Tolumonas auensis DSM 9187: one gene and its partner. The protein of the gene in region 1 interacts with the protein of each later gene in a pairwise test. Links are inferred from orthologs where the notes say so. Each region holds a gene or a part of one and is shown on either strand. Other genes may lie near its edges.

What was found.
Region 2: the proteins of dnaE (region 1) and dnaQ interact in binary tests that used the Escherichia coli proteins (3 or more experiments, as listed by UniProt). The link is inferred for Tolumonas auensis DSM 9187 from one-to-one orthologs.

The regions. Positions count from the first base shown.
Region 1 is NC_012691.1:2,284,363-2,296,416, reverse strand. What follows is about bases 1,824-5,831. They hold dnaE (DNA polymerase III subunit alpha), read left to right. Parts: upstream 1,824-2,148; coding sequence 2,149-5,631; downstream 5,632-5,831. Other genes in these bases: accA (acetyl-CoA carboxylase carboxyl transferase subunit alpha), read left to right, coding at 5,649-5,831; rnhB (ribonuclease HII), read left to right, coding at 1,824-2,136. In the rest of the region: lpxA (acyl-ACP--UDP-N-acetylglucosamine O-acyltransferase), read left to right, coding at 1-390; lpxB (lipid-A-disaccharide synthase), read left to right, coding at 365-1,546; more of rnhB, read left to right, coding at 1,543-1,823; more of accA, read left to right, coding at 5,832-6,605; amrA (AmmeMemoRadiSam system protein A), read right to left, coding at 6,653-7,243; amrB (AmmeMemoRadiSam system protein B), read right to left, coding at 7,221-7,997; amrS (AmmeMemoRadiSam system radical SAM enzyme), read left to right, coding at 8,054-9,130; TOLA_RS10635 (PTS fructose transporter subunit IIABC), read right to left, coding at 9,202-11,103; TOLA_RS10630 (CHAD domain-containing protein), read left to right, coding at 11,396-12,054. UniProt on the Escherichia coli protein: DNA polymerase III is a complex, multichain enzyme responsible for most of the replicative synthesis in bacteria. This DNA polymerase also exhibits 3' to 5' exonuclease activity. The alpha chain is the DNA polymerase catalytic subunit.
Region 2 is NC_012691.1:990,623-1,001,573, forward strand. What follows is about bases 4,425-7,329. They hold dnaQ (DNA polymerase III subunit epsilon), read left to right. Parts: upstream 4,425-5,454; coding sequence 5,455-6,204; downstream 6,205-7,329. Other genes in these bases: TOLA_RS04675 (class I SAM-dependent methyltransferase), read left to right, coding at 4,425-4,944; rnhA (ribonuclease HI), read right to left, coding at 4,941-5,405; lpcA (D-sedoheptulose 7-phosphate isomerase), read left to right, coding at 6,247-6,825; TOLA_RS04695 (class II glutamine amidotransferase), read left to right, coding at 6,844-7,329. Outside these bases: TOLA_RS04650 (TraB/GumN family protein), read right to left, coding at 1-510; TOLA_RS04655 (DUF1904 family protein), read left to right, coding at 522-854; TOLA_RS04660 (SDR family oxidoreductase), read right to left, coding at 904-1,731; TOLA_RS04665 (LysM peptidoglycan-binding domain-containing protein), read right to left, coding at 1,839-3,248; gloB (hydroxyacylglutathione hydrolase), read right to left, coding at 3,332-4,102; more of TOLA_RS04675, read left to right, coding at 4,189-4,424; more of TOLA_RS04695, read left to right, coding at 7,330-7,641; purN (phosphoribosylglycinamide formyltransferase), read right to left, coding at 7,658-8,320; purM (phosphoribosylformylglycinamidine cyclo-ligase), read right to left, coding at 8,320-9,357; upp (uracil phosphoribosyltransferase), read left to right, coding at 9,526-10,152; DnaA inactivator Hda, read left to right, coding at 10,291-10,951. UniProt on the Escherichia coli protein: DNA polymerase III is a complex, multichain enzyme responsible for most of the replicative synthesis in bacteria. The epsilon subunit contain the editing function and is a proofreading 3'-5' exonuclease.

The DNA of each region.
Region 1 (12,054 bases):
TTTGCCAATAATGCGACACTGGCTGGTCATGTGCATATTGGTGACTGGGTTATTTTCGGTGGTCTGGCTGCTATTCACCAGTTTGGCCGCGTTGGCTCCCATGCTTTCATTGCTGGTATGGCTGCGCTGAATAAAGATGTGCCGCCATATGTCATGGCCGCAGGTCATTATGCCACTCCGTTCGGTATTAACAGCGAAGGTTTGCGTCGCCGTGGTTTCTCTGCGGAAGCCATTTCTGCAGTGAAACGTGCTTATAAAGAACTTTATCGTAGTGGCAAGACTATCGATGAAGTGATGCCTGTGCTGGAAACCATGGCGCAGGACGAACCGGCTGTTGCACTGTTCGTTGAATTCCTGAAAAAGAATGAGCGTGGCATCATTCGTCCCTGATTTATCCGCTGCCAAGCGGCCGCTGCGTATTGGAATTGTTGCCGGAGAGGTCTCCGGTGACATTCTGGCTGCAGGTCTGATGCGTCATCTCAAGCAAATCCATCCTGATTGTGAATTTGTCGGTATTGCCGGTCCGCGTATGCAGGAACTGGGGATAGAGACACTATTTGAAATGGAAGAACTTTCGGTCATGGGACTGGTTGAAGTGCTTGGTCGCTTGCCCCGGCTGCTGCAGGTTCGCCGTCATATAATCCGTTATTTCAAAGAAAATCCGCCGGATATATTTATCGGGGTGGATGCGCCTGATTTTAATATCGGTGTTGAGCTGAAACTTAAACAGGCCGGTATTAAAACGATTCATTATGTCAGCCCGTCTGTATGGGCATGGCGGCAGAGCCGGATTCATAAAATCAAAGCAGCCACGGATATGGTGCTGGCTTTTTTGCCGTTCGAAAAAGCGTTCTACGATCAGCATAATGCGCCATGCCGGTTTGTTGGCCATACTATGGCCGATGCTATTCCGCTGCATTCTCCTGCTTTACCAGCTAAAAATCAGCTTGGATTGAAAGCTGATGCACCGGTACTGGCTGTGTTGCCCGGTAGTCGTGGTGCAGAGGTGGAAATGCTGACGCCGCCGTTTTTACAGACTTGCCAGTTACTGCACCAGCAATACCCTGATTTACAGTTTGTCGTTCCGCTGGTTAATCCGCGTCGGAGAGAACAATTTGAAGCGATCAAGCAGCAAATTGCGCCGGATTTGGCTATGACACTGGTTGATGGTCAGGCCCGGGCGGTGATGACATCTGCAGATGTTATTTTGCTGGCATCCGGTACTGCCACGCTTGAAGCGATGCTGGTAAAAAGACCGATGGTTGTTGCTTATAAAGTGAAACCATTTACATTCTGGCTAGGTCAGAAGTTAGTAAAAATCCGTACTTTTTCGCTGCCAAATCTACTGTCTGGCCGAACTTTGGTGCCGGAATTGATCCAATCTGATTGTATACCGGAGAAACTGACAGCCGCTGTCAGCAATTATCTGCAACAGGATAATCAGGCGCTGCTTGATGAATTTATCCGTCTGCATCAATTGATCCGGTGTGATGCGGATAAACAGGCTGCACAAGCCGTTATTGACGTATTACAAGGCAATATATGAACTCATTTATCTATCCTCCATACCAGTTAATCGCTGGTGTGGATGAAGTTGGTCGTGGTCCTCTGATCGGGGATGTGGTGACAGCTGCTGTTATTCTGGATCCTGCCCGGCCAATTACGGGTCTGAACGATTCCAAAAAACTCTCTGAAAAAAAGCGCGAAGCACTGTTTGATATTATCCGCGAGAATGTGCTGGCATTTGCTATCGGACGTTGTTCTGCTGCCGAAATTGATCAATTCAATATACTGCAGGCGACCATGAAAGCGATGCAACGCGCGGTTGCCGGTTTGTCTGTGCAGCCGGAATTTGTGTTGATTGACGGTAACCGTTGTCCGGCTCTTTCTATGCCTTCTCAGGCAGTAGTGAAAGGCGATAGTCTGGTTGCTGAAATCAGTGCGGCTTCTATTCTGGCGAAAGTGACACGTGACCGTGAAATGGCGGAGCTGGATCAGCTATATCCGCAATATGGTTTTGCTCAGCATAAAGGTTATCCGACCGCACAACATCTGGCTGCATTAGCAGAGCATGGCGCATTAGCGATACACCGCCGCAGTTTTAAACCGGTTAAACTGGCTCTGGGCCTAGACTGAACAGGAAACATCATGGCCGAACCTCGCTTTGTTCATCTTCATATCCATTCTGATTTTTCGATGCTGGATGGTCTGCAAAAGATCAAGCCACTGGTCGCGCGTGCGGCCGAAAATAATATGGTGGCAATGGCCATTACTGACCAGATGAATCAGAGCGGGTTAGTGCGTTTTTATGGTGATGCTCACAGCAAAGGCATTAAACCCATTATCGGCGTTGATTTCTGGGTACAGAGTGAAGAGCTTGGCGATGAACTGTTTCATCTGATTGGGTTGGCCATGAATAATGAGGGCCAGCAAAATCTTATTCAGCTGATATCAAAAGGGTTTCTTCGCGGACATATTCAGGGGCGGGCTGTTATTGATAAAGCCTGGCTGGCCGAACATGCGACTGGCGTAATTTTGTTATCCGGTGGCCGGGATGGTGATATCGGTAAATTCCTGCTGAAGGGTAATCAGGCGATGGTGGAACGTTGCACCGCGTTTTACCAGCAGCATTTTCCGGAGCGCTTTTATCTTGAGTTAATCCGTACCGGCCGGCTGGACGAAGAAACCTATCTGCATATGGCTGTTGAGTTGGCGATACAGCAGGATCTGCCGGTTGTTGCCACCAATGATGTCGTTTTCCTGAATAAAGATGATTTTGACGCGCATGAAATCCGCGTAGCTATCCATGATGGTTACACGCTGGATGATGCCCGTCGCCCTAAACGTTACAGTAATCAACAATATATGCGCACACAGGATGAAATGTGTGAGCTGTTTAAGGATATTCCTGAGGCGCTGGCTAACAGCGTGGAAATCGCCAAACGCTGTAATGTGACAGTTCGTCTGGGCGAGTATTTTCTGCCGCAATTCCCCACTGGCGACATGACCACGGAAGATTTTCTGGTTATGAAGTCGAAAGAGGGGCTGGAAGAGCGTCTGGCGTTTCTCTTTCCTGATCCGGCTGAACGGGCGGAAAAGCGGATAGCTTATGACGAACGTCTGGATATTGAGCTTAAAGTTATTAACCAGATGGGATTTCCCGGTTACTTCCTGATCGTGATGGAGTTTATCCAGTGGTCAAAGGATAACGATATCCCGGTAGGCCCCGGACGTGGTTCGGGTGCGGGGAGTCTGGTCGCTTATGCACTGAAAATCACCGATTTGGACCCATTGGCGCTGGATCTGCTGTTCGAACGTTTCCTGAATCCGGAACGTGTCTCTATGCCTGACTTTGACGTCGATTTCTGTATGGATCGCCGTGACGAAGTCATTGATCATGTTGCGCAGATGTATGGTCGTGAAGCGGTATCGCAGATCATTACTTTCGGTACGATGGCTGCGAAAGCGGTCGTTCGTGATGTGGGGCGTGTGCTGGGTCATCCGTATGGTTTCGTTGATCGGATATCCAAATTAATTCCGCCAGATCCGGGTATGACACTGGCTAAAGCATTCGATGTTGAACCGAAGCTGGTTGAGTTATACGAACAGGATGAAGAAGTCAAAGCGCTGATTGATATGGCGCGCAAACTGGAAGGGGTAACCCGTAACGCGGGTAAACATGCCGGTGGCGTGGTTATCGCTCCGACGAAAATCACGGATTTTGCACCGTTATATTGCGACGATCAGGGCTTACAGCCGGTTACTCAGTTTGATAAAAATGATGTGGAATATGCTGGCCTGGTGAAGTTTGACTTCCTCGGTTTGCGGACATTGACCATCATTAAATGGGCGCTGGATATGATCAATCCGCGTCTGAAAACAGAAGGTAAACCACCGGTCGATATCGCCGCGATTCCGCTGGATGATCCGACTTCGTTTAAGATCCTGAAAAATTCAGAAACCACCGCCGTATTCCAGCTGGAATCGCGGGGGATGAAAGACCTGATCAAGCGCCTGCAGCCGGACTGTTTTGAAGACATGATCGCTTTGGTGGCCCTGTTCCGCCCCGGCCCATTGCAATCCGGCATGGTAGACAACTTCATTGACCGTAAACACGGCCGTGAAGCGATTTCCTATCCGGATATTCAGTGGCAGCATGACTCACTGCAGCCTATTCTGGAGCCTACCTACGGCATCATCCTGTATCAGGAACAGGTTATGCAGATCGCCCAGACGCTGGCTGGCTATACGCTGGGTGGCGCGGACATGTTGCGTCGCGCGATGGGTAAGAAAAAACCGGAAGAGATGGCGAAACAGCGTTCCGGTTTTGAATCCGGAGCGGTCAGCAATGGTGTCGACGGCGAACTGGCGATGCATATCTTCGATCTGGTGGAAAAATTCGCCGGATACGGGTTTAACAAATCGCATTCCGCTGCCTATGCTTTGGTTTCATACCAGACGTTATGGCTGAAAACACACTTCCCGGCAGAATTCATGGCAGCAGTAATGACTGCTGATATGGATAACACCGACAAGATCGTAACACTGGTTGATGAATGCCAGCGGATGGGACTGAAGCTGATCCCGCCTGATGTGAATACCGGACAATATCGCTTCACGGTGAATGAACGCGGCGAAGTGGTTTATGGTATCGGCGCGGTAAAAGGGGTTGGTGAAGGTCCGGTTGAAGCAATTATTGCTGCACGGAACGAAGGTGGGCCTTTCCGCGATCTGTTTGATTTTTGTAACCGGGTCGATATTAAACGCCTGAACAAACGGGTCATGGAAAAGCTGATATATGCCGGTGCCCTGGACCGGTTAGGTCCGCATCGTGCTGCATTAATGGCATCGCTGGAAGAGGCGATGAAAGCGGCAGAACAAAAAGCGAAAGATGCCGCTCTCGGACAAAATGATCTGTTCGGTGATCTGTTTGCTGATGACGGCGTACTACCCACGCCGACCTTTGCCGATGTGCCTGAGTGGTCTGATCAGAAATGGCTTGATGGCGAACGTGAAACTCTCGGTTTATATTTAACGGGCCATCCGATAAATCAATACTTGGCGGAGCTAAAGCATTATACTTCCGGCCGTTTATGCGATTTACAGCCGACCGAACGGGATAAACCAGCGGTAGCGGCGGGTCTGGTTCTGAATGCCCGTATCATGGTAACCAAGCGTGGTACCAAGATGGGAATTCTGACATTAGATGACCGTTCCGGGCGTTTAGACATTACTTTGTTCAGTGAAGCACTGGAAAGATATGAGTCGTTGCTGCAAAAAGACCGTATTTTAGTGGTTACGGGTCAAATCAGCTTTGACGAGTATGCGGGTGGCATTAAAATGTCGGCCCGCGAAGTATTGGACATTGAAGATGCGCGTGGTCGTCACGCACGGGGATTGCGGGTAAAAGTGACGCAATCTGAAACGGCAGATCGTTTTATGCAAAATCTTGCCGGCATATTAACGCCTCATCGTGCAGGGATTTGTCCTGTGCATATCTGCTACCGCAGAACGGGTGTGCAGGGGCAGCTGACGTTGGGGACCGAATGGCGGGTAACGCCAACCGATCAACTACTGAACGAGCTGCGAACCCATTTGGGCAAGCAAGGCGTAGAACTGATATTTGAGTAGCGATTTCGGGTACAATTATGAATATGAATTTTCTGGAATTTGAACAACCTATTGCTGAACTGTTGGCGCAAATCGAAGAACTGAAACATGTTAGTGAGCATGTTGGCAGCAGTGTGGATCTGACAGATGAAATCAAACATCTGGAAAAGAAGAATGAAGAGCTGACCAGAAAGTTGTTTTCTGATCTGGGCGCATGGCAGATTTCTCAGCTGGCTCGTCATCCGCAACGTCCTTATACCGAGGACTATATTGCACGCATGTTTACTGATTTTGATGAGATGGCTGGTGATCGGGCTTTCGCTGATGATAAAGCGATTGTCGGCGGTACAGCTCGTCTGGATGGTCAGCCGGTAATGGTGATTGGTCACCAGAAAGGCCGCGACACACAGGAAAAAATCAGACGTAATTTTGGTATGCCAAGACCAGAAGGCTATCGTAAAGCATTGCGTCTGATGCAGATGGCTGAACGTTTTAAAATGCCAATCCTTACCTTCATTGATACGCCGGGTGCATATCCGGGGGTCGGCGCAGAAGAACGTGGTCAGTCAGAAGCGATTGCCCGTAATCTTAAGGTGATGTCGAGCCTGAAAGTACCGGTTATTTGTACTGTGATCGGTGAAGGTGGTTCAGGTGGTGCACTGGCAATCGGCGTCGGTGATCGCGTGAATATGCTGCAATATTCCACCTATTCGGTGATCTCACCGGAAGGTTGCGCCTCTATTCTTTGGAAGAGTGCGGATAAAGCCAACGTAGCTGCTGAAGCTATGGGGATTACAGCTGCTCGCCTGAAAGAACTGAAATTGATCGACAGCATTGTGCCGGAACCGCTGGGTGGTGCACACCGTAATGTGGATGAGATGGCCAATCTGCTGAAACAACGCATTCTGACCGATCTGAATGAATTAAATTCATTGCATACAGATGAATTGTTGAGAAAACGGTATCAGCAACTGATGTCACATGGTTATTGCTGATAGAGACGAATAGAAAACAGCGCCCTTCGGCGCTGTTTTTTTTATACTTATTCCAGTGCTAATTCACCATCTGGCTCAATAAATTCAATGCTGTGGTAACGCCATGCCTTCATCTGTGCCGGCCAGTTTTGGGGTGGCCAGCCACCTTTCAGTAACAAATGGTGCAGGAATTCTTTTTTATCCGGTAACTGACGCCAGACAGCAGGTAAAAAAGTAGCCCGGTGATAGCCATCGCTCAGCCATAACCCATCAGTAAATGGCACCAGTGCCGCCATTAACTCTTCCCGACTGGTGGCCGGCAAAGGTTCTCTTTCACTGAGTACTGAAATGCTGATGATGCAATCCGCGAGTTCAGCTGCTGTCAGTGGTGGGAAACGGGGATCCTGAAAGGCAGCGGCCCGGGCAAAATACGGGATAGATTGCTGCAGTGGCATATCCTGCTCCAGAGTGCCAATACAACCGCGGAGTTCGCCGTGTTTATGCAAGGTAACAAAACAGCCTGATTTCAACTCACCATGCGGCAGGATTGCTGCTGTTTCTGTGTCTGTGTCCGGCATCCAGTGTGCCTTAATGGCATTGCGCGCCAGCGTCAGCATTGCCCGGCGTTCATTTAACTCAATAGAGGGCAAAAGCTGCATATCCCACCACCCGTTCTTTGTCATGCGATGTATCGCCGGAGTTACATTTTGCCAGTAACTTAATATCCAGCTGTTGCTGATGAGCCCAGTGCAGTGCACCATTCAGGGCATAACAACCGCAGGCCTGATCGCCGGTTAAGGTTTCACTGAACTGCAGAATTTGCCGGATGGTATAGTCATCCTGTAGTTCGGCTATGTCCTTGCTGAGATAGTGACTGAGGTCGCTGCTGACAATGATCAGCGTATCATCGGTCATAATTTGTTCAATGGCGTGGCTCACTGTTTCTGCCGGACAATCGCCTACCACCAGCGGGATCAGACTAAAGTCGCCCAGTTGATACTGCAGAAATGGTAGCTGAACTTCTATGGCATGTTCCTGTCGGTGTGCTTCGGTAGCGGCAATCACGCCGGGTAATGACAGTAATGACGCTATCGCTGGTTTATCGAGCGGAATAGTACCAAAAGGTGTTGCCTCGCCATCCCAGTGCTCAGGAACAGCGATGCCCTGCAGATAGACCCGGTGCGCCGGGCAGAGCACAATCACCCGCTTGAAATCTCCTTTCTGCAGCAGACTGTATCCCTGTGCGGCAATAGCACCGGAAAAACGGTAACCGGCATGGGGAAGGATCAACATCCGTGGTTTCCGTCCGGTTTCGGGGGCTGCTTTAACATGATGCTGCATCCAGTCCCGAAGTCTGTCCGGATCTGCCGGATAGAACATATCCGCTACAGCGGGCTGATGGATAACCTGCATACAACCTCCTGATGGATAGATGTCATCTATAATTATAGTGTTGCTGCGGAGGTTGTATGGATAATTCAGACAATACGGTTTCGACCAAATACTGGCGTCATCTGGATAATGATCACACGCTATGTACGCTTTGTCCGCGATTTTGTGAACTGCGGGAGGGTAAGCGTGGCGTTTGCTACATCCGCATGGCGCAGGGCGGAGAGATTGTTCTGACCAGTTATGGCCGTTCCAGTGGTTTCTGTATTGATCCTATTGAGAAAAAACCGTTGCATCATTTTCTGCCCGGCACGCCGGTACTGTCGTTCGGTACTGCCGGATGTAATCTGACCTGTGCGTTCTGTCAGAACTGGGATATCAGTAAATCCCGCCATATGGAAACACTGAGCGCATCGGCAACACCGGAACAGCTGGCGAAAATGGCAGAACAGACGGGCTGTCGTTCAGTGGCATTTACCTACAACGATCCGGTTATCTTTATGGAATATGCGCTGGATGTGGCAGCTGCCTGTCATGCGCGTGATATCAAAACCATCGCGGTTACGGCGGGCTACATTAATCCCGAACCACGCCGTGATTTTTTTGCCGGAATGGATGCAGCCAATGTGGATCTCAAAGGGTTCACTGAGTCGTTTTATCACCGGATTTGTGGCGGGCATCTGGCACCGGTGCTGGATACGCTGCGTTATCTGAAACAGGAAACCAAAGTCTGGTTTGAACTGACGACCTTGTTGATCCCCGGTGAAAATGATTCGGCAGAAGAGTTAGAGGCCATGTGCCGCTGGATTGCTGATGAACTGGGGCCGGATGTGCCTTTGCATTTCACTGCATTCCACCCGGATTTTCATATGCTGGATAAACCGTCTACCTCAATGGCATCTCTGCTGCAGGCGCGTGATATCGCCAAGGCGCATGGTCTGCATTATGTCTATGTCGGGAATGTGCATGATGTGGCCGATGGCAGTACCTGGTGTCCGTCCTGCGGGAAATTAGTGATTGAACGGGATTATTATCGTCTGGGCAGTTGGGCGATACATGATGGTTGTTGCCAGCATTGCGGGGCAAAAATTGCCGGTGTATTTGAAAATCAGCCCGGAACGTGGGGGCCAAAGCGTTTACCGGTAGAAATCAGATAAAACCCTTATGAAAAAATTGGCCTGACAGGGGGGCTGTCAGACCAATTGCTTATCAGTTATATATTCAGCGATCAGGCTGCGTTAGCTACTGTAGCTTTCGCGGCTTTGATTTTTTTCAGCGTGATAGCAACGACTGCGGTGGTGATTGCGCCAGCTGCCATGGCAGCCAGTGCCAGCAGCGGTTTATTCATGGCACCCAGCAGCGCCACAATAGGACCACCGTGTGCGACAGAGTTGGTCACACCGAATACGAACGCCATCACTGCGGCAACGATGCTGCCCAGCATGTTGGCAGGAATAACAGCCAGCGGATCCTGTGCGGCAAACGGGATAGCGCCTTCAGAAATACCAACCAGACCCATGGCACCGGCCGCTTTACCGGCTTCGATTTCGTCTTTGTCAAACAGATCCATTTTACGACCCAGGAAGGTAGCCAGACCCATACCCAGCGGAGCAACCGGGATAGCACAGGCCATTGCCCCCATAAACTGTGTCTGACCAGATGCGATCATGCCGACAGAGAACAGGAAGGCGACTTTGTTGACCGGACCACCCATATCAAAGCCCGCCATACCGCCAATCACGATGCCCAGCAACACCAGGCTGCCACCACTCATGGAAACCAGCATGTTGGTCATTCCGGTCATCAGACCCGCAATGGGTGCACCGATGATGAAGATAAAAATCGCAGCGATAAACAAGGTGCCGGACAGTGGTGCAATCAGGATAGGTACCAGTGGACGCAACAATTTGTTGTAGTCCCGGGTTGCAATCCAACGGACGAAATAGCCTACCAACAGACCGGCCACAATCGCCCCGATAAAGCCGGTTCCGGCAGTGGCACCGTAGAACGAGCCGTCATTGGCAATCCAGCCACCGATAAAACCAGGGGCAAGGGCAGGGCGATCACCAATCGCGTAAGCAATATAACCGGCCAGAATCGGGATCATCAGCTTGAACGCAACGACGCCAACGTTCAGCACAGAATTCCACATACTGCCTTCAGGGATAGCCATGCCACCTGGTGTCGGATCACCGCCGATTGCCAGTGACAACGCAATCAACAGACCCCCGGTGACAACAAACGGGATCATATGTGACACACCGTTCATCAGGAAACGATAGAGATTGGAGCGGGCCTGGCTGGATTTGGAACCCTCGGCCGGTGTCGCATTTCCCTGCGGCTGATAAGGTGCTGCGGTCAATGCCTGTCTGATTAAGCCTTTGGCATCTTTAATCGGTGCTTTAACACCGGTTTTAATGACTTTCTTGCCGGCAAAGCGGTGCATATCGACCTGCTTGTCACTGCCGACGATAATCGCATCAGCCCGAGCGATTTCTTCTGCGGTAGGTGCGTTCTTCACACCGATGGAACCGTTGGTTTCAACTTTAATTTTGTACCCTAATTCTTTCGCGGCCTTTTCCAGAGCTTCCGCCGCCAGATAGGTATGCGCAATACCGGTCGGACAGCCGGTGACGCCAATCAGAAAGCCTTTGCTTTCACCCATTGGTTCGGCTACCGGTGCTGCTTTTGCTGTTAACAGTGCCAGCGCATCACGACTGGATTTTGCTGCCATGATGGCATCAAAAAAGCCCGGTTCAATCAGTTTGGAGGAGAGTTCAGCCAATACGGTGATGTGATGATCAGCACCACCAGCAGGTGAGGCAATCATGAAAAACAGTTTCGATGGTTTGCCATCTTCAGCACCGTATTCAATGCCTTTGCGGCTGATCCCGACTACAACTGCAGGTTCTGAAACGGCAGAACTCTTAGCATGAGGTAACGCGACACCGTCTTCGAAACCGGTATTGCCAATGGCTTCACGTGCCTGCACGTCTTGTAAAAACAGCAGTTTATCACTGACTTTCCCCTGAACCGCCAGCAGATCGATCATTTCACGAAATACGGCGTCCTTGGTGGTTGCCTGCAAATCGAGGCATATCAGTTTTTCATTGATGAGGTTAGTAATCATAGTGATTCCCAATAGTTCCCGGTGACGGTTTGTCCCCGATGTTCCTGAATGATGCGATTCAGTAACGTCCATGTACTGATATCGCGGTTCCCCATTAAGCAGCGCCATTATCGGGAGATCCGGAAAGGGAAAAAATCGGAAATAAAACACATAAACTGGATTTTTGTACCATCAAATTTGCAGTGTGATGCACCTCTCATTACGCAGGAACACGCATTTTCCATATAGAGTTCCGGATTTGAACGATACTTGAACAACAAGAAAGAACGCAGCATCCGGGAATTTTTCGGTGATGAAGAAAAGCAAGGATAGAAAAGTAGGCGGATCGTTCAGCCGGGCACTTTCATCTCATTTCTCAGAACTGTCTGACAATGCCGCGCAGGCGCTGGTACGTCTGGTTGATTCCGATGATCCTGAAGCATTGCATGATTTACGGATCAGCTTGCGTAGTCAGCGGGTATTGCTGGGGCTGTTTCCGCGTAGTCGTGTACTGAGGAAACAGCGGGAGCAATTGGGGGGAGCCGCAAAATTAACGGGGGCAGATCGTGATCTTGAAGTTGCGCTCGGACTGGCAGAGTCGTTGCGTACGGAAACGGAAACTGGTGAAACGCAGGTTTTGTTTTTAGCGAATAAATTGACGGCTTCACGGGCAAAATTACTCGTCGGGTTGCAGGAAATTTATTTGTCGGAAATCTTGTCACAGGTAGAGCGGGAGTGGAGTAAAAAGCTCAGCAATAAACGCAAAAACGTATTGCAGTCTGCGGCAAGGGCACAGATGCGCAAGCTGGAAAAGCGAGTACTGATTGCAACAGCAGATTTGCTGGTGACATCCCCGGTCACTGACTGGCATTCATTACGGCTACAGGTAAAACGACTCCGTTACTGGGGGGAAGGCTTTGCGCCGGTGCTGACAGAGAAGCAGTGTCGTCGTTTACCCGCGCTGATTCAGTT
Region 2 (10,951 bases), 1.3 Mb from region 1 along the record:
ATTAATGAAATAGTGATCGATACCAAACGATGGCTGATAACCAGCCAGTTGGATCGCTTGCTGCTGTAAGGTAATGGCTACAAACCAGGGGCGAAAATGAGCCAGTAACGGTTCATTTAATTGATATTGTGAAGCAACATCAATGGTTCTCTGATATAGCGCTGCACCCAGTTGCTGGTTCAGTGTCACGTCTGACGGCAACATGGCGTAACTCATCAGCATTTGATTATTGCCTGATGATGAGCTGAGGTCGGTTTCTACTATTAGTGTGTCAGCCTGTTGCCAGCTCTGCATTATGGATGGCGCTAATGGATACATCTCTTCGCTGCCAACATGAATTGAGCCCAGTAGCCAAACTTTTTGTTGTCCACGTTCAGCTAACCAGAAATCAGGTGTTGAGGTTGCCAGTGACTGGCCCGGTGACAGGCTTAACAGCAATACGCTTAGCCAGCTAATCTCTTTCATTCGTGAGATCAGGGCATTACCATAGCGCAGAAGTCTATTTTCCATGGAGATATTTGATGCCTCATATTCGATGCCGCGGGATGCAACGTGAATTAGTCGCGGCAATAAGTGAAACACTGGTTGAGCAACTTGCGGAGCTAACTCAGGCTCCGGCTGCTCACTTTACTATTGAGTATATTCCGGCTGAGTTTATTGCAACACGCTTTGGTGGCCAGGCCTATCCATTTATTGAACTTTTCTGGTTTGATCGTGGACAGGAGATGCAGGATAAAGCCGCACAGCTGATCACTTCGGTTGTGAAAGCAACTGCGGGTAATGATGTTGATGTGGCCATTGTTGTTCAACCACTCGCGCGTACTGGTTATTATGATAACGGCCAGCATTATTAATCTGTCTAATCTGTCACCGAGATGCCGCATAATCTGATTGCGGCATTTTTTACGCTGAACGGCAAAGGATGCTGTCGAGCCAGCGTGTCGGTAATACTCTTCTTAAAACAGCAAACAGATGTGTCGGGAAGGTTACTCCGTAGCGAGTTTTAGCCCGTTTGCTACGTAACGCATGTAATACCGGCGCTACACAGGATTCAGGTCCGAGGGTAAACGGATTTTTAGGTTTTGGATTTTGTAAGCGTTGTAACGTTTGCTGATAGATATCATGGTGACGGCTTTCCGTTACATTGATGTGTTGCAGGAATTTAGCGAGCGCGTTACTGCGAAATTGACTGCTTACCGGACCCGGTTCAACCAGACTGATTTGTATTTTTGTATTCCGCAATTCGAGCCGAAGTGTATCCGTATAACCTTCCAGTGCGAATTTACTGGCGTTATAAGCGCCGCGGTATTTCATCGCGACTAATCCCAGCAGCGAGCTGATCTGAATAATCCGGCCTCGGTTTTCTTTGAGCATACCCGGCAGAATAAGGCGGGTCAGATGATGCCAGCCAAACAGATTGGTATTGAATTGTTCGCGTAATGCCTGAGTTGGCAGGTCTTCGATTGCGCCCGTCTGGCCATAAGCGCCATTATTAATCAGGCCATATAACTGACCATTTGATTGTACCAAAGCCCATGCAACTGCCTGTTCAATGCTTTTTTCGTCATTCAGATCCAGTTGATATGCATTCAGACCTGATTGCAGCAAATGGTTTACATCATTCTCTTTTCTTGCTGTTGCCAGTACGTTGAATCCTTCCTGCTGCAGACGTTGAGCTAAATGCAGACCAATACCGGTAGAGCAGCCTGTAATGAGAATGAAATCAGACATCATGTTTCCTGTGTATGAGAATGAGTCTTTTCATCTTAATACCTGTGGACGCAGAAAACAAAACCGGGAGCATCTGCTCCCGGTTTTATATTCATTACGAACGGAAATTACACTCCGCTGTCATTAAGCCGTACAGTCAGTGTCTGACCTGGTTTAAGACGGTTATGATCCAAGCTGTTCCAACGCATCAGATCATTGATCGTGATTTGGAACTTCTCGGCAATCGAAGAAAGTGAGTCACCACGGCGAACTTCATAACGGCGTGATTTCGCAGCTTTGGCGACCGACAATTTGGATGCCTTGCCGGATGCTTTGCTTACTGGTGCATTTACCAGCAGCACCTGACCTGCTTTCAGTTTCTTTTTCGTCAACTTATTCCACTGCATCAGCTGTTTTTCTGATACACCGTAAGAGCTGGCGATCGTCCACAAGGTATCACCACGTTTTACCTTATGGTGCACGCTGATACTTACTGATGATCCTGATTTGGCGGCATCATCATTTTTCGCAAGTGCAACACGCTCGCTGTCATTACGCATGCGTTTTTGCGGCGCCATGTCAGCTAATGCCAACTCCAGCTCATCAGCTACACCAATTGGTACCAAAAGATGATCTGGTCCTTGTGGTGAAGTCGTGTTCCGGTTAAAACCAGGGTTCAGACGTTTCAGTGCAGGCAATGACATGCCGGCCTGCTCTGCTGCCGTGCGCAGATCGATTTGACCATTGGTGTCAATTAAACGCACTGATGGGCGATTTGGAACTTTTGGCAAATCAATCCCATATTTTTTCGCATTCTTAATGACATCAGCCAGAGCCATCAGACGTGGTACATATTCCATAGTCTGACGAGGCAGATTCAGCGAGAAAAAGTCAGTCGCCTTACCTTGTGCACGGTTGGCTTTAATTGCATTCTGGATGCGGCCTTCACCCGCATTATAGGCGGCTACAGCATTCAGCCAGTCACCATCAAAATAAGCATTCAACTGAGCCAGATAATCGAGAGCAGCATGTGTTGATGCGACAACATCGCGACGGCCGTCATACCAGTAGTCTTGCTTCAGACCATAACGTTTGCCTGATGCACTTAAGAATTGCCATAAGCCAACAGCGTTGCCATGGGAGCGGGCATTAGGGTTATATGCGCTTTCAACAATGGGCAATAACACCAGCTCCATTGGCATCTGACGTTTATCTATTTCCTCGGTGATCAGGTGGAGGAATGGGGCAGCACGTTCAGTGACAGTACGCAGATATTTGGGATGTTTGATGTACCAGTCTCGATAAGCGATGACGTCCGGATCGTTTGGCATGGTCAACTGCATTTCGTCAGCAATGCGGTCCCACATATAAGGGTGTGAGCTTTCCGATCGATCCAGTGCCGAAGTCGCATGTGAGCGGTAGTTCGACATTACGTTAACGGTAGAACCCAAATTGTTTTTATCTGAGTCTTGTTGTAACGCCTGGCAACCGGTCAGCAACAGCGCGCCCAATAGGGCCAAATGTAGCTTCATGTTCATCCAGTCATCCTCAATATTTTGACAGATGGTATGTGTGATTAGGGTTCAGATCAAGCCTTGCATAAATTATGCTCATTTACAGCTCAAAGATTATTCTTTTTTTCACGCAAAATAGCAAAGATCTGGATCTCATTTTCGAGATAGAGTTCGCTTGAATTCTGAGCGAAAACGGCCACCGAAGGCATATGTGTGCGTAAAAACACATTACTCTGTTTTTCTATTCCAATAGTAGAGGGGAGTGTTGGACACCCTTGCTGTCGTAGCTTGCTTACCTCTTTAATCCGCTTAATTGTAAATACATTATCCGGTTCTGCCTGCAGACAGTAGCTTAAATTATTGTAAGTATATTCATGTGCAGGATAAACAAGGGTATCTTCAGGCAAGCTGGCAAGGCGCTGCAGAGAGTGATACATCTGTTCTGCAGTACCGGAGAACAAGCGTCCGCAGCCACCAGAAAAGAGCGTATCGCCGCAAAACAGGGCACCATGACCATGAAAAACAATATGCTCAGCGGTGTGCCCCGGGGTATGCCAGACAGTAAACGTCAGATCAAGATCAGGGAAGCTGATCAGATCCTGATCGCGCATGGTCTGCAACTGAGGCACGTCTGTTAATGTTATCTGCGGACCATAGACCGCGCACTGCGGATATAGGGCCAACAGTTCAGCTACACCGTCTACATGATCATGATGGTGATGGGTGACAAAGATAGCTTTGAGATTCAGAGATTGTTGCCGGAGTCGTTCAATCACAGGGGCCGACTCACCAGGGTCAACCACAATCGCTTGATTTCCCTGTTTTATCAGCCAAATATAGTTATCCTGACGGCTTGGAATTGTTTGTACCTGCAACATGTGATGCGCTCCGGTTCTATAAACAGATGTTGTGTATAGAATGAAAGAGAAAGAAAGGCAATATTTACCCGTTTTGAGGTGATGATGTGAAACCAGCAAAAATAAACCAGGCAATTATTACACCAGAGAACTGGAGTGAATTGCCAATGGGTGATTGGCTGGCAATGGAGATCCAACACAAGCTCGATGAGTGGTGTCCGCTTATGTTTGGCTATCACTTGCTGAAGCTGGGGACACTAAGCAGTCAGCTTTCATGTGCTGCTTCCTCGATCCGTCATCAATGTGCAGTTGCTCCGGAAGGTGCCTCACTGGGAATTATCGCTGACGTTGATGAATTACCTATCCGCTCAGGAAGTATTGATGCCTGTTTGCTGGCACATCTGTTGGACTTCAGCAGTGATCCGCATCAGATATTAAGGGAAGTCGAGAGGGTGCTAACGCCGGATGGCTGGATCATCATCAGCGGTTTTAATCCTTATAGTCTGGTTGGCCTGGGAAGGCTGTTACCGAACCTCCGGCGCCGTTTGCCGTGGTCTGCCCGAATGTTTTCTCCGGAACGAGTACTGGACTGGTTACACCTGCTTGGTTTTGAAGTCGTGCATCTGGAGGGCTTCGCGTATTCAACCGTGACTCGCCGTAACCGATTCCATTTCTGGAAAGAAAAAACCGGCAGGCGTTGCGGCTACCGGTTTGCATCAACTTATATGCTGGCCGCAAGAAAACGCACGATTCCGCTAACCCGTATCCGCGAAGCTGCCTGGCTGAGACGACCGGTAATGGTGGGCGGCATGGCCAGACTGAATAATCCGGCCTGCACGAAAAGTGAAGGTGTAAACTTTTAGGATGGATATCCGGAATCAATCAGGCGGCTGTCAGCCAGCGCTGCATTGCGGGCCAGTTCATCGCAGCGTTCATTTTCCGGGTGACCGGAATGACCTTTAACCCAAAACCATTCCACATCATGACGCTGAATTTCGCTGTCCAGCAGTAACCATAAGTCCACGTTTTTTACTGGTTCGCGGTTAGCCGTTTTCCAGCCTTTTTTCTTCCAACCGTGGATCCACTGGGTAATACCTTGCCGGACATACTGGCTGTCAGTGGTCAATCTGACCTGACAGGGTTCGCTTAATGATTGCAAACCTGCAATAGCGGCCATTAGTTCCATGCGGTTATTTGTCGTCAGCTCGTAACCCTGAGCCAACTCTTTACGGTGTTGCTTGTAGATCAAAACAGCGGCATAACCGCCCGGGCCTGGGTTACCGAGACATGAGCCATCGGTATAGAGAGTTATCTGTTTTAGCATAGTGTCGTGGTATTCTGAGCATCTGAGTAAAGTGTGACATAAAAGTGCTATGAACCCAATGCAAACGAATCGCTACGTAATTCTCGATACCGAAACCACGGGTATGAACCAGAGTGGTGGCCCGGTCTATATCGGTCACCGCATCATTGAAATTGGTTGTGTGGAGGTGATTAACCGTCGTTTAACCGGAAATCATTATCATGTCTATATCAAGCCGGATCGTTTGGTTGATGAAGAGGCGATCCGGGTTCATGGTATTACCGATGCTTTTCTGGCCGATAAACCACCGTTTGCTGCGATTGCGCAAGAATTCCGGGATTTTATTCGTGGTGCGGAATTAGTCATTCATAACGCGTCGTTCGACGTTGGCTTTATCGATCATGAATTTAATAAGCTAGGCTGGACGGAGCGGGTTAAAGACATCTGCCGGGTAACGGATTCGCTGGCATTGGCGCGGGGACAATTCCCTGGCAAACGTAACAGTCTGGATGCGTTGTGTACTCGTTTTGGTATCGATAACTCGCACCGTACTTTGCACGGCGCATTATTGGACGCCGAAATTCTGGCCGATGTCTATTTATTGATGACGGGTGGCCAGACGCGACTGGAGTTACACAACACGGTCAATGATAATAATTCAGCGTCATCCGCGTCAGCACAACAGCTGAAGATGATACAGCGTAACGGCTCATTAAAAGTTTTGAGCGCATCAGCTGATGAGTTGGCGGCTCATGAAAAAAGATTGGATCTGGTGGCGAAGAAAGGCGGTTGTTGCCTGTGGCGATCAGAACAAGAATAGACGGTTTTTCCATATAAAAACTTGAAAGGAAAAATACAGCATATGTATCAGGAATTGATCAAGCAGGAACTGGTAACCGCTCAGCAAGCACTGGCTGATTTTATCGCTGACGCGGAAAATATTAATGCCATTGAACGGGCTGCAACGTTGATCGCCGCATCACTGCGCGATGGTGGCAAAGTAATGTCATGTGGTAATGGCGGTTCTCATTGTGATGCCATGCACTTTGCGGAAGAGCTGACCGGTCGTTACCGTGAAGATCGTCCGGGATATGCCGGTATTGCCATCTCGGATCCAAGTCATTTGTCCTGCGTCTCTAATGATTATGGCTATCAATACGTGTTCTCTCGTTATCTGGAGGCTGTTGGTCGTCCGGGGGATGTGATGCTGGGGATTTCAACCAGCGGTAATTCTCAAAACATTATTACTGCGATTGAATCAGCAAAAGCGAAAGGGATCAAAGTTGTCGTTTTGACCGGTAAAGATGGCGGGAAAATGGCTGGTCTGGCCGATGTTGAAATCCGGGTTCCTTATTTTGGCTATGCCGATCGTATTCAGGAAATTCATATTAAAGTTATCCATATTTTGATCATGCTGATTGAAAAAGAGTTGGCGGTCTGATTAGTTCGAGGTGAGGCTGTGTGCGAATTACTGGGTATGAGTGCGAATGTTCCCACCGATATCTGCTTTAGTTTTAGCGGGTTAGTGCAACGTGGTGGGCGTACAGGCCCTCATGTTGATGGCTGGGGTATCACTTTCTATGAAGGGAAGGGGTGTCGTACCTTTAAAGATCCCGTGGCGTGCGCTCAGTCTCAAATAGCCAAGCTGGTTCAGGAATACCCGATCAAAAGTTGTGCGGTAGTGAGCCATATCCGGCAGGCAAACCGTGGCAGTGTAGCTCTGGAAAACACGCATCCGTTTACGCGTGAACTGTGGGGACGTTACTGGACCTTTGCACATAATGGTCAGCTGACGAATTATGAATCGCTGGATTGTGGCAGATTTGAACCCGTTGGCCAGACCGACAGTGAAAGGTCATTTTGCTGGTTGTTAAATCAGCTGGAGAAACAATTTCCGGTATTTCCTGCGACGCCGGAAAAGTTATTCCGCTTTTTGGCAACATTATGTAATCAGCTGATGGCGCTGGGTGTGTTCAATATGCTGTTGTCTGATGGTGAATATCTGATCACTTACTGCACAACAAATCTGCATAGCATTACACGCAGAGCGCCGTTTGGTCAGGCGAAGCTGATCGATGATGACGTTACGATTGATTTTCAGCAGGAAACAACGCCGGATGATGTGGTAACTATCATTGCAACGCAACCACTGACGAACAATGAATGCTGGCTGAAAATGGCCAGGGGGGAATTGAATGTTTTCCACCTTGGTGAAAAGATGCTGACTATTGAGACGGAAAAAAATCAGGGAGCTTAAGCTCCCTGAATATTCATTATTCTGCTGGTTGTTCTACGCCATCGTCATCGCTGGCATAACCAGAGACCGGAAGACATTCGCCATCCAGCCAGGCTTTACCTTCTTTCATGACTAAGCGTTGCTGACAGAACCAGTTGATCACTAACGGATAGATCTGATGTTCCTGCACATGTACACGTTGTGCCAGTTCTTCGACAGTATCATCTGCAAAAACCGGAACTTTTGCCTGCAGAATTACCGGACCGCCATCCAGTTCTTCCGTCACAAAATGCACACTGGCACCATGTTCACTGTCACCAGCATCAAGTGCACGCTGATGAGTATGTAACCCCTGATATTTAGGCAGTAAAGATGGATGGATGTTTAGCATCCGGCCGGCATAGTGGTTCACAAATGCAGGTGTCAGGATGCGCATAAATCCGGCCATGATGAGCAGATCTGGCTGATGACGATCAATTTCAGCTATCAATGCTGCATCGTATTGCGCCCGATCAGGATGATCCTGATGAGATATCACCGCTGTATGAATATCAGCAGCCTGCGCCCGTTTTAAACCGTAGGCATCAGCCCGGTTACTGACGACTGCAGCAACCCGGCCGTGTATTTTGCCAGACTTGCAGGCATCAATGACTGCCTGCAGGTTACTACCGGTTCCGGAAATCAGAACAACCAGATTCATTAGTTGATTTCTACCTGTTTTTCACCGGCAGCTGCTTGTTCGATCTGACCGATCAGCCATGCGTTTTCGCCTTCGGCTTTCAGTAATGCCAGAGCAGCATCAACCTGTGCCTGTGGCAGCGCGATGATCATGCCAACGCCACAGTTGAAGGTACGGTACATTTCGTAAGTTTCAACGTTGCCGCTCTTCTGCAGCCAGTTGAACACTTCTGGCCATTGCCAGCTGGAACCGTCGATCACTGCTTTGGTGTTTTCTGGCAGTACACGCGGGATGTTTTCCCAGAAACCGCCGCCAGTGATGTGAGACAATGCATGAACTTCACAGTTTTTCAGCAGTTTCAGTACTGGCTTAACATAGATGCGGGTCGGAGCCAGCAGCGCGTTAGCCAGAGTAGAATCGCCCAGCGGTTGTTGTACGTCAGCTTTGCTCACTTCCAGAATCTTACGGATCAAAGAGAAACCGTTAGAGTGCGGACCAGAAGAGGCCAGAGCAATCAGCGCATCGCCTGCAGCTACTTTAGAACCGTCGATGATTTCTGAAGCTTCAACCACGCCTACGCAGAAACCTGCCATGTCGTAGTCTTCGCCTTCGTACATACCAGGCATTTCAGCAGTTTCACCGCCGACCAATGCACAGTTGGATTGTTCACAACCAGCACCAATACCAGTAACTACTGCCGCGGCTGTATCTACGTCCAGTTTACCGGTTGCGTAGTAATCTAAAAAGAACAGCGGTTCTGCACCTTGAACGATCAGATCGTTCACACACATTGCAACCAGATCGATACCAACGGTATCGTGTTTTTTCAGATCGATCGCCAGACGCAGTTTGGTGCCGACGCCATCAGTACCTGAAACCAGAATAGGTTCGCGATAGCCAGCCGGAATGCGGCACAGAGCACCAAAACCACCCAGTCCGCCCATTACTTCAGGACGGCGGGTGCGTTTGGCAACGCCTTTGATACGCTCAACCAGGGCATTACCTGCATCGATATCAACGCCAGCGTCCTTGTAGCTCAGTGAAGTCTTGTCAGTCACGATAGATCCTTGTCGTAATCGCTGTTAAGGGGGATATTAAACAGTCTCTATTCTAGCAGTCACAAACGCAGAGAAAAAGAAAACCTGTGGTTTGCAGCAGAAAACATTCATTTTCCATGTATACGAATGATAAGATCTTCCCCGGATAATGAATTTACGGAGGTCATAATGAAAGTCATCGAGGTGAAACACCCGCTGGTGAAGCATAAACTGGGTCTGATGCGCGAAGCTGACATCAGCACCAAGCGGTTTCGTGAGTTAGCCAAAGAAGTGGGCAGCCTGCTGACATATGAAGCGACCTCTGATTTTGAAACTGAAAAGGTAACCATTGATGGTTGGAATGGTCCGGTTGAAGTGGATCAGATCAAAGGGAAGAAGGTCACTGTAGTACCAATCCTGCGTGCCGGTTTGGGCATGATGGATGGGGTGCTGGAACATATGCCAAGTGCTCGTGTCAGTGTGGTGGGGATTTACCGTGATGAAGAAACCCTGCAACCAGTACCGTATTTCCAGAAAATTGTCAGCAATATTGATGAGCGTCTGGCTCTGATTGTTGATCCTATGCTGGCGACCGGCGGTTCAATGATTGCAACTATTGATCTGCTGAAGCAAAAAGGCTGCAAACAGATCAAGGTGATTGTACTGGTTGCTGCGCCGGAAGGTCTGGCGGCACTGCAGGCGGCGCATGATGATGTGGAAGTGTATTGCGCATCCATCGATCAGGGACTGAATGAAAAAGGTTATATCATTCCTGGTCTGGGTGATGCCGGTGACAAGATTTTCGGTACTAAATAATAGTCATTATTAAAAACAGCAGTGAGCACAGATTATTGCGATGCTGTTTTTCTGTCTGGGATGGCGTGTGCCATCTCAGACTATGCCTGAACCTGAACAGTTTTCCCCTATATTCAGCCCCATTAACAGGCGCTCATGATGCTGCAATCAACCCAACTTTCTCTGGCCGTACAACTTCCTGATGATGAAACATTCGCCAGTTTTTATCCTGGTAGCAATGCTCAGCTAATTACCACGCTGAAAAATGCAGCGATCGGGGAAGGGGTGCCACTGATTTATTTTTGGGGATGTCGCGGATCCGGTCGTTCTCATCTGCTGCATGCGACATGTGCAGAAATTAATGGTAACGGTGAATCAGCGGTTTATATCCCGCTTGATCGTCATGATCAGTATTCCCCTGATATTCTGGAAGGAATGGAGCGTATGCCTTTGCTCTGTCTGGATAATCTGGATGCGGTTGCCGGAAGCAGAGTATGGGAAGAGTCACTTTTTAATCTTTTCAATCGCTGGAAGGAAACCAGCCGGGGATCGCTGATCATGTCTGCCAGTACGGCACCGCGCAAACTGGGGTTATGTTTGCCGGATTTGGCTTCCCGTCTCGACTGGGGCGTTTCGTTCCAACTGCATGAACTGGATGATGAAGGTAAGCTGGGGGCTCTGCAATTACGAGCAGCGTTACGCGGATTCAAGTTGCCGGTGGATGTTGGTCGTTTTCTGTTAAATCGTTTATCCCGTGATATGCGGATGCTGTTACAGACGTTAGATACGCTGGACAGTGCCTCTTTACATGCCCAGCGCA